One region of the Bacillus sp. THAF10 genome, then DNA from elsewhere that is predicted to be linked to it. Evidence: a T-box and tRNA genes for the amino acid it is inferred to sense, from the RefSeq annotation. Region 1 holds a T-box; the other holds one or more tRNA genes.
The links. A T-box is a leader RNA that pairs with one kind of tRNA and senses whether it is charged. The one in region 1 lies ahead of argS (arginine--tRNA ligase), so its partner is inferred to be a tRNA-Arg.
Positions count from the first base shown of each region.

Region 2: it has a tRNA-Arg gene. The T-box ahead of argS (arginine--tRNA ligase) is inferred to sense a tRNA for this amino acid. The anticodon was not compared.

Region 1 covers NZ_CP045403.1:2,483,882-2,488,293, reverse strand. The annotation lists gene FIU87_RS13085 (NUDIX domain-containing protein) at 89-553, shown strand; gene FIU87_RS13080 (hypothetical protein) at 798-1,226, shown strand; gene FIU87_RS13075 (hypothetical protein) at 1,437-1,841, shown strand; T-box leader at 1,960-2,168, shown strand; gene argS (arginine--tRNA ligase) at 2,232-3,938, shown strand; gene FIU87_RS13065 (NUDIX domain-containing protein) at 4,103-4,412, shown strand, end outside.
Region 2 covers NZ_CP045403.1:98,883-103,294, reverse strand. The annotation lists rRNA gene FIU87_RS00545 (23S ribosomal RNA) at 1-393, opposite strand, end outside; rRNA gene FIU87_RS00540 (16S ribosomal RNA) at 599-2,151, opposite strand; tRNA gene FIU87_RS00535 (tRNA-Ala) at 2,308-2,383, opposite strand; tRNA gene FIU87_RS00530 (tRNA-Pro) at 2,404-2,480, opposite strand; tRNA gene FIU87_RS00525 (tRNA-Arg) at 2,485-2,561, opposite strand; tRNA gene FIU87_RS00520 (tRNA-Leu) at 2,585-2,673, opposite strand; tRNA gene FIU87_RS00515 (tRNA-Gly) at 2,681-2,755, opposite strand; tRNA gene FIU87_RS00510 (tRNA-Leu) at 2,765-2,845, opposite strand; tRNA gene FIU87_RS00505 (tRNA-Lys) at 2,854-2,929, opposite strand; tRNA gene FIU87_RS00500 (tRNA-Thr) at 2,934-3,009, opposite strand; tRNA gene FIU87_RS00495 (tRNA-Val) at 3,042-3,117, opposite strand; rRNA gene rrf (5S ribosomal RNA) at 3,129-3,245, opposite strand; rRNA gene FIU87_RS00485 (23S ribosomal RNA) at 3,367-4,412, opposite strand, start outside.

The DNA of each region.
Region 1 (4,412 bases):
GTAATTTCATATTCAATAATCGGTAGCGATTAATCAGAGTTTATATCTTATTGATGTATTAATAGTGTGTTTAGAAAGGAATTGAAAAATGTCTTACCACATAAGGGTTAGAGCAGGAGCGATTATAATTGAAAACGGGAGAATTTTATTAACGGAATATAACGATCCACGCAGAGGCGTGGTGTATGATTTTCCAGCTGGAGGGGTTGAACCAAAGGAGACCATTATGGAAACAGTAAAAAGAGAAGCAAAGGAAGAAGCGTGTGTGGATGTTGAAGTTGGGCCATTAGCCTTTGTTTATGAATATGAACCACAATTGAATGGTGAAAAATTTGGACCGACCCATACTTTAGTTATGATGTTTGATTGTACCTTACAAAATGGTACGGTTGCAAGAATGCCAGAAAAACCAGACCATAATCAAACTGCTGTAAAATGGTTACCACTAGAACAACTAAATGATATTCAACTATACGCAAATATCGGAAAGCAAATTCAGGATTATGCAATAAATAAAAGAAATATAGATTTAATAGAAGAATATAAACTTTAAGGCTCTAAACTAGTATTGCTTAATGAATTAGGTAAATATCGTAATTTTTAAAAGCAAAAAGGTTTTAGAACATTTTTGGTTTTGGAAAGACATTTAAAGAGAAATTGGAAGCTTTTTACTTTCTAATCGGACGCATTCCTTTCCCAAGGTATGCGGTTATTTTCATTTACTCGAAACTTTTTCATGAATTTAGCCGTAGAATTAATTAAATGATATTATTTACAACATGGGAATGAGGCGACACATGTATTATTTTATATTAATAATAGGTATCTTATTGTTATTCTTTAGTATTTTTTGGTTTGGTTTCATGTTCAAGGAAAATAAAATCACTATTTCAAATATATGTAAAGTACTATTTTCATTATTATTCGGTGGACTATTGCTAGCAATAACGCTTCCTAGCCTAAAGTATATGCTATTTAAAGAGTATGAAGTTGTAAAAGGGAATTGCACGATCGAAATAGATTCATCTGGGCGATCGAGTAGTGCAGCATTTAAAATGGTTGAAACGGACGATGTATTTTATTTTATAGATATCCCTGACTTGGATTCTTATGGAAGGGCAGTTCCTTACTATTGTGAGGTCACTGTGACAAAAGATCATGAGTTTGAAATAAGTTATAAAATTTATGATGCTAAATCGAAGAAGCTCATTCAAACAAGTGAATAGAGTTTATGTAGTTGATTACCTTGAAAAGGTAGTAATTTTCATCAATTGAAATTCGAAACTTAATTCTTTTCCTGAGTTAAAAGGCGCATTTCATAAATAAGGATTTGCGCCTCCTTTTGGAAAATTCAGAAAAGTACGAAGGGAAATATGATGGTTGGGAACGCTTGTTATTAAAGGGTAGGTTGATTTATTAAAAGAGGTGATATGGATTTGTACAAAAAATTAAGTAATATTGATTTTCGATATTTTATTGGGCAGAGGGTTATAGAAATTAACAAGGAAAAAAACGAACCATTTGGAATGGCTTTAGAAACGGGGGGATTGATTATTGAATGCCCTTGGCGGCTACGAATTGCGAATCAAATTGAGATTGGGTATTCTGACTGCATACATTCTCCAGGCGAATTCTCCCATAAAAATGTTGAAAAAGTACTACTTGATAAGAGAATAAAGAATATCTTTCTTTTTGAAGAAGTGTCAGATTTATTTGTAGAATTTGAAAACGGCATTTATCTTGAACTGTTTCACGACAGTAATTATTTTGAAGGATGGCAGTTAAGAGGTGACGATGGGTTTTACTTATTTTCTTTGCCAGGTGGATCCTATTCATATTAGACGAATGACATTGTAAAAATTAACTATGTAAAAAGATTGCAGTTGTAAAAAATGTGTTGAATATTAATGATTTAATGGTTAAATTTGGTGTATAATGTTTAGTAACAAGTAAATATGGGTGAATTCTAGGAAGAGGAGAGTAGTAATCGTGTCTTCGATGTAGAGAACCAGGGACGGTGGGAGCCTGGTACGAAAACGATTATGAAGCGCATCTCTGAGAAGGCTTATTGAAGTGAAGTAGGTAAGCCCGGTAATAACCGTTACATTTCAAGCTGGCTTATTAAAAGCAAGTAGAGTGGTACCGCGAGTCCAAACCTCGTCTCTAATTTTTAGAGACGAGGTTTTTTGTTTTTCTAATAATTAAAATGAGATATTTAAGGAGGCTTGTTGATGAAATACGAAGAATTAATTGTTTTATCCATTTATCATGCACTGATGAACAAGGGAGTTGACAAGATTACTAAAGAAGAAATTAATAAAAATTTGGAGGTACCACCGAAACAAGAAATGGGAGACTATGCTTTTCCATGCTTTTTGTTAGCAAAAGAATTAAAGAAGTCCCCCTTTCAAATTGCTCAAGAACTCCGTTTAAAGATTCATCATGAATATATTGAACATGTCGAGGCAGTTGGTCCTTACTTAAATTTCTTCTTTTCAAAACAAAAAACAGGGGAAGAAATTGTTTTAGAAGCGCTTCATCTTAAGGAGAAATACGGAAGTCTAGCTATTGGTAATTCTGAAAACATCACAATTGATTTATCATCCCCGAATATTGCAAAGCCTTTTTCAATGGGTCACTTACGGTCTACAGTGATAGGGAACGCTTTAGCAAATATAATGGAAAAATGCGGATTTACTCCTATTAAAATCAATCATATAGGAGACTGGGGTACACAATTTGGTAAGCTAATTACAGCTTATAAGCTGTGGGGAAGTGAAGAAAAGGTTAAAGCGGATCCCATTAAGGAATTGCTTGCTTTGTATGTGCGATTTCATGAAGAAGCTAAATTAACTACTGAACTCGAAGATAAAGGCCGCTTTTGGTTTAAAAGATTAGAGGACGGAGATCAAGAAGCACTTTCATTGTGGAGATGGTTCCGTGACGAGTCATTAAAAGAATTTGAACGAATTTATGAGCTCCTAGGAATGGAGTTTCATTCATATAATGGAGAAGCCTTTTACAATAACAAAATGGATGCAGTCGTAGAACAATTAGAAAAGAAAAAGCTACTGACAGAATCAGAAGGGGCGATGGTTGTTTCTCTAGAAGAATACGAAAGTCCTCCTTGCCTTATAAAAAAATCAGATGGTGCTACCTTGTACGCAACAAGAGATTTAGCTGCAGCATTTTATAGAAAAAGTGAATACGATTTTGCCAAAGCATTATACGTTGTTGGTGGTGAGCAATCTCTTCATTTTAAACAAGTGTTTCAGGTTTTGAAGAAAATGGGGTATGAATGGTCTAAAGATATGCATCACATTCCTTTTGGCATGATGTTAAAAGACGGAAAGAAAATGTCGACTCGGAAAGGAAAAGTTGTCCTTCTAGAAGAGGTGCTGCAAAAGGCAATTAAACTTGCAACGCATAATATCGAAGAAAGAAATCTAAATCTTGCAAAGAAAGATGAAGTAGCAAAGATGGTTGGGGTAGGATCGGTTATTTTTCATGACCTTAAAAATTATCGCTTAAATGACGTCGAGTTCTCTCTTGAGGCCATGCTTACTTTTGAAGGGGAAACAGGACCTTACGTACAATATACTTATGCACGAGGATGTTCCATATTAAGAAAAGGTCCAACAAAAGCCATGCCATCATCCTCTTACAAAGCCTTTGAAGATGATAAGGCCTGGGCAGTGTTATCCTTGTTAATGAAATTCGAAATTGTGATTGGTCAAGCCTACGAGCAGTTTGACCCTTCAAAAATTGCAAAATATATTATTGATCTAGCACAAGCATTTAACAAATACTATGGATCAGTACGAATTTTAGAGCAAGACGAACAACAACCAGCAAGATTACAGTTAGTAGAAGCCGTGACGATAGTCTTAAAAGAAGGATTACGGTTGTTAGGAATTAACGCACCGGAACAAATGTAAGTAGTTTATTGAAACACTACATCACTTCATAAACAAAATTGCGCTATCCTAGAACAAGGATTAGCCCAATTTTTTTATGAAAGGGTCATATTCTAGAATAAGGAAGGAATTAAAGCACTTATCTCGAATTGTAAATTATGCCAAAATGCAGGAGGATTGCAGGTTTGAATATAACTAAAAATCATGGATTAGAATTTCTAGATTTCATCAGTATTTCTGAAGAAGAGATGTATACATACCAACCATTAGCGGGTTCTTTTGCGGTTATTAAATGTAACGGCAAGTACCTTATGTGTTATAACGTGTGGAGAGAACAATGGGAAATCCCGGCTGGACGTAGAGAAGGGGATGAAACACCAAAGGAATGTGCGATCCGAGAGTTGTATGAGGAAACTGGTCAAGTAGTAAGTGATTTAGAGTTTAAGGGATTATTAATGTCAAAAGAAGCAAGTAGTGAGAAAGTGAAATTCAATC
Region 2 (4,412 bases), 1.7 Mb from region 1:
AAGTTTCAACTACAGGGTTTTTACCTTCTATGACGGACCTTTCCAGGTCGCTTCATCTACCCCGTTCCTTTGTAACTCCATGTAGAGTGTCCTACAACCCCAAGAGGCAAGCCTCTTGGTTTGGGCTAATTCCGTTTCGCTCGCCGCTACTCAGGAAATCGCATTTGCTTTCTCTTCCTCCGGGTACTAAGATGTTTCAGTTCCCCGGGTCTGCCTTCCATACCCTATGTATTCAGATAAGGATACTGCTCCATTACGAGCAGTGGGTTTCCCCATTCGGAAATCTCCGGATCAACGCTTACTTACAGCTCCCCGAAGCATATCGGTGTTAGTCCCGTCCTTCATCGGCTCCTAGTGCCAAGGCATCCACCGTGCGCCCTTAATAACTTAACCGTTGACCAAAATTGGTCTGTGTCGATATCAGCGATGATATCTATTAGAAAATTACTAAGATGAACGATATTTTGTGAATATCTTGATATTAGTTACATTATCTAGTTTTCAAGGAACAAATGAGACAAATCGTCAGATTTGCCATTCATAATTGAGAGAATGCTCTCTCAAAACTAAACAAAACAACAAGCGTCTTTATCCTTAGAAAGGAGGTGATCCAGCCGCACCTTCCGATACGGCTACCTTGTTACGACTTCACCCCAATCATCTGTCCCACCTTAGGCGGCTGGCTCCAAAAGGTTACCCCACCGACTTCGGGTGTTACAAACTCTCGTGGTGTGACGGGCGGTGTGTACAAGGCCCGGGAACGTATTCACCGCGGCATGCTGATCCGCGATTACTAGCGATTCCGGCTTCATGCAGGCGAGTTGCAGCCTGCAATCCGAACTGAGAACGGTTTTATGGGATTGGCTCGACCTCGCGGTTTTGCTGCCCTTTGTACCGTCCATTGTAGCACGTGTGTAGCCCAGGTCATAAGGGGCATGATGATTTGACGTCATCCCCACCTTCCTCCGGTTTGTCACCGGCAGTCACCTTAGAGTGCCCAACTGAATGCTGGCAACTAAGATCAAGGGTTGCGCTCGTTGCGGGACTTAACCCAACATCTCACGACACGAGCTGACGACAACCATGCACCACCTGTCACTCTGTCCCCCGAAGGGGAAGGCTCTATCTCTAGAGTGGTCAGAGGATGTCAAGACCTGGTAAGGTTCTTCGCGTTGCTTCGAATTAAACCACATGCTCCACCGCTTGTGCGGGCCCCCGTCAATTCCTTTGAGTTTCAGTCTTGCGACCGTACTCCCCAGGCGGAGTGCTTAATGCGTTAGCTGCAGCACTAAAGGGCGGAAACCCTCTAACACTTAGCACTCATCGTTTACGGCGTGGACTACCAGGGTATCTAATCCTGTTTGCTCCCCACGCTTTCGCGCCTCAGCGTCAGTTACAGACCAGAGAGTCGCCTTCGCCACTGGTGTTCCTCCACATCTCTACGCATTTCACCGCTACACGTGGAATTCCACTCTCCTCTTCTGCACTCAAGTTCCCCAGTTTCCAATGACCCTCCACGGTTGAGCCGTGGGCTTTCACATCAGACTTAAGAAACCGCCTGCGCGCGCTTTACGCCCAATAATTCCGGACAACGCTTGCCACCTACGTATTACCGCGGCTGCTGGCACGTAGTTAGCCGTGGCTTTCTGGTTAGGTACCGTCAAGGTGCGAGCAGTTACTCTCGCACTTGTTCTTCCCTAACAACAGAGCTTTACGACCCGAAGGCCTTCATCGCTCACGCGGCGTTGCTCCATCAGACTTTCGTCCATTGTGGAAGATTCCCTACTGCTGCCTCCCGTAGGAGTCTGGGCCGTGTCTCAGTCCCAGTGTGGCCGATCACCCTCTCAGGTCGGCTACGCATCGTCGCCTTGGTGAGCCGTTACCTCACCAACTAGCTAATGCGCCGCGGGCCCATCTGTAAGTGATAGCCGAAACCATCTTTCAACAAGAAACCAGGAGGTTTCTTGTATTATCCGGTATTAGCTCCGGTTTCCCGAAGTTATCCCAGTCTTACAGGCAGGTTGCCCACGTGTTACTCACCCGTCCGCCGCTAACTTCTATAAAAGCAAGCTTTTAAGAAGTTCGCTCGACTTGCATGTATTAGGCACGCCGCCAGCGTTCGTCCTGAGCCAGGATCAAACTCTCCAATAAAGAGTTTGAGCTGTTGCTCAAAATTTGTTGCTAGCTTGTTACTTAAATTCGTTCATGTTAACCCCGTAAGGTCAACGTGGACGCTGTTGTTTTGTTTAGTTTTCAAAGAGCATCGGTAATATTGAAGGTTGTTTTCACTAGTAGATGAAAACATCCTGGTGGAGCCTAGCGGGATCGAACCGCTGACCTCCTGCGTGCAAAGCAGGCGCTCTCCCAGCTGAGCTAAGGCCCCTTAAACATATGATTTTCTACTGGTCGGGAAGACAGGATTTGAACCTGCGACCCCTTGGTCCCAAACCAAGTGCTCTACCAAGCTGAGCTACTCCCCGTAAATGGCGCGCCCGAGAGGACTCGAACCCCTAACCTTTTGATCCGTAGTCAAACGCTCTATCCAATTGAGCTACGGGCGCATTATCTATTAATTTGAAAAAGATGGTGCCGAGGACCGGAATCGAACCGGTACGGTAGTCACCTACCGCAGGATTTTAAGTCCTGTGCGTCTGCCAGTTCCGCCACCCCGGCAATTCAATGGAGCGGAAGACGGGATTCGAACCCGCGACCCCCACCTTGGCAAGGTGGTGTTCTACCACTGAACTACTTCCGCTAACTATAATGCGGGTGAAGGGACTCGAACCCCCACGTCAAAGACACTAGATCCTAAGTCTAGCGCGTCTGCCAATTCCGCCACACCCGCATGATAAATGGTGTGCCATGAAGGACTCGAACCTTCGACCCTCTGATTAAAAGTCAGATGCTCTACCGACTGAGCTAATGGCACAAGATGGTGCCGGCGATAGGAGTCGAACCCACGACCTACTGATTACAAGTCAGTTGCTCTACCAACTGAGCTACACCGGCATATAAGAAACTTTCACTTCGTGAAAAAATAATGGTGGAGGATGACGGGATCGAACCGCCGACCCCCTGCTTGTAAGGCAGGTGCTCTCCCAGCTGAGCTAATCCTCCATTTTTAATCCGCCTGGCAACGTCCTACTCTCACAGGGGGACAGCCCCCAACTACCATCGGCGCTGAAGAGCTTAACTTCCGTGTTCGGTATGGGAACGGGTGTGACCTCTTCGCTATCGCCACCAGACAAATTATATTATACGGTTTTCCAAAGGAAAATCAAGCTATTTTTCAAGCTTTTTTGTTCCTTCAAAACTAGATAATGTGTTCCTATCAAGAATTCTATCGTGTCATCATGTAAATCATATTGGGTTAAGTCCTCGATCGATTAGTATTCGTCAGCTGCACGTGTCGCCACGCTTCCACCTCGAACCTATCTACCTGATCATCTTTCAGGGATCTTACTTACCGAAGTAAAAGGAAATCTCATCTTGAGGGGGGCTTCATGCTTAGATGCTTTCAGCACTTATCCCGTCCGCACGTAGCTACCCAGCTATGCCTTTGGCAAGACAACTGGTACACCAGCGGTGCGTCCATCCCGGTCCTCTCGTACTAAGGACAGCTCCTCTCAAATTTCCTGCGCCCACGACGGATAGGGACCGAACTGTCTCACGACGTTCTGAACCCAGCTCGCGTACCGCTTTAATGGGCGAACAGCCCAACCCTTGGGACCGACTACAGCCCCAGGATGCGATGAGCCGACATCGAGGTGCCAAACCTCCCCGTCGATGTGGACTCTTGGGGGAGATAAGCCTGTTATCCCCGGGGTAGCTTTTATCCGTTGAGCGATGGCCCTTCCATGCGGAACCACCGGATCACTAAGCCCGACTTTCGTCCCTGCTCGACTTGTAGGTCTCGCAGTCAAGCTCCCTTGTGCCTTTACACTCTGCGAATGATTTCCAACCATTCTGAGGGAACCTTTGGGCGCCTCCGTTACTCTTTAGGAGGCGACCGCCCCAGTCAAACTGCCCACCTGACACTGTCTCCCAGCCCGATAAGGGCTGCGGGTTAGAATTTCAATACAGCCAGGGTAGTATCCCACCGACGCCTCCACCGAAGCTAGCGCTCCGGCTTCCAAGGCTCCTACCTATCCTGTACAAGCTGTACCAAAATTCAATATCAGGCTACAGTAAAGCTCCACGGGGTCTTTCCGTCCTGTCGCGGGTAACCTGCATCTTCACAGGTACTATAATTTCACCGAGTCTCTGGTTGAGACAGTGCCCAGATCGTTACGCCTTTCGTGCGGGTCGGAACTTACCCGACAAGGAATTTCGCTACCTTAGGACCGTTATAGTTACGGCCGCCGTTTACTGGGGCTTCGGTTCAAAGCTTCGCTTGCGCTAACCTCTCCCCT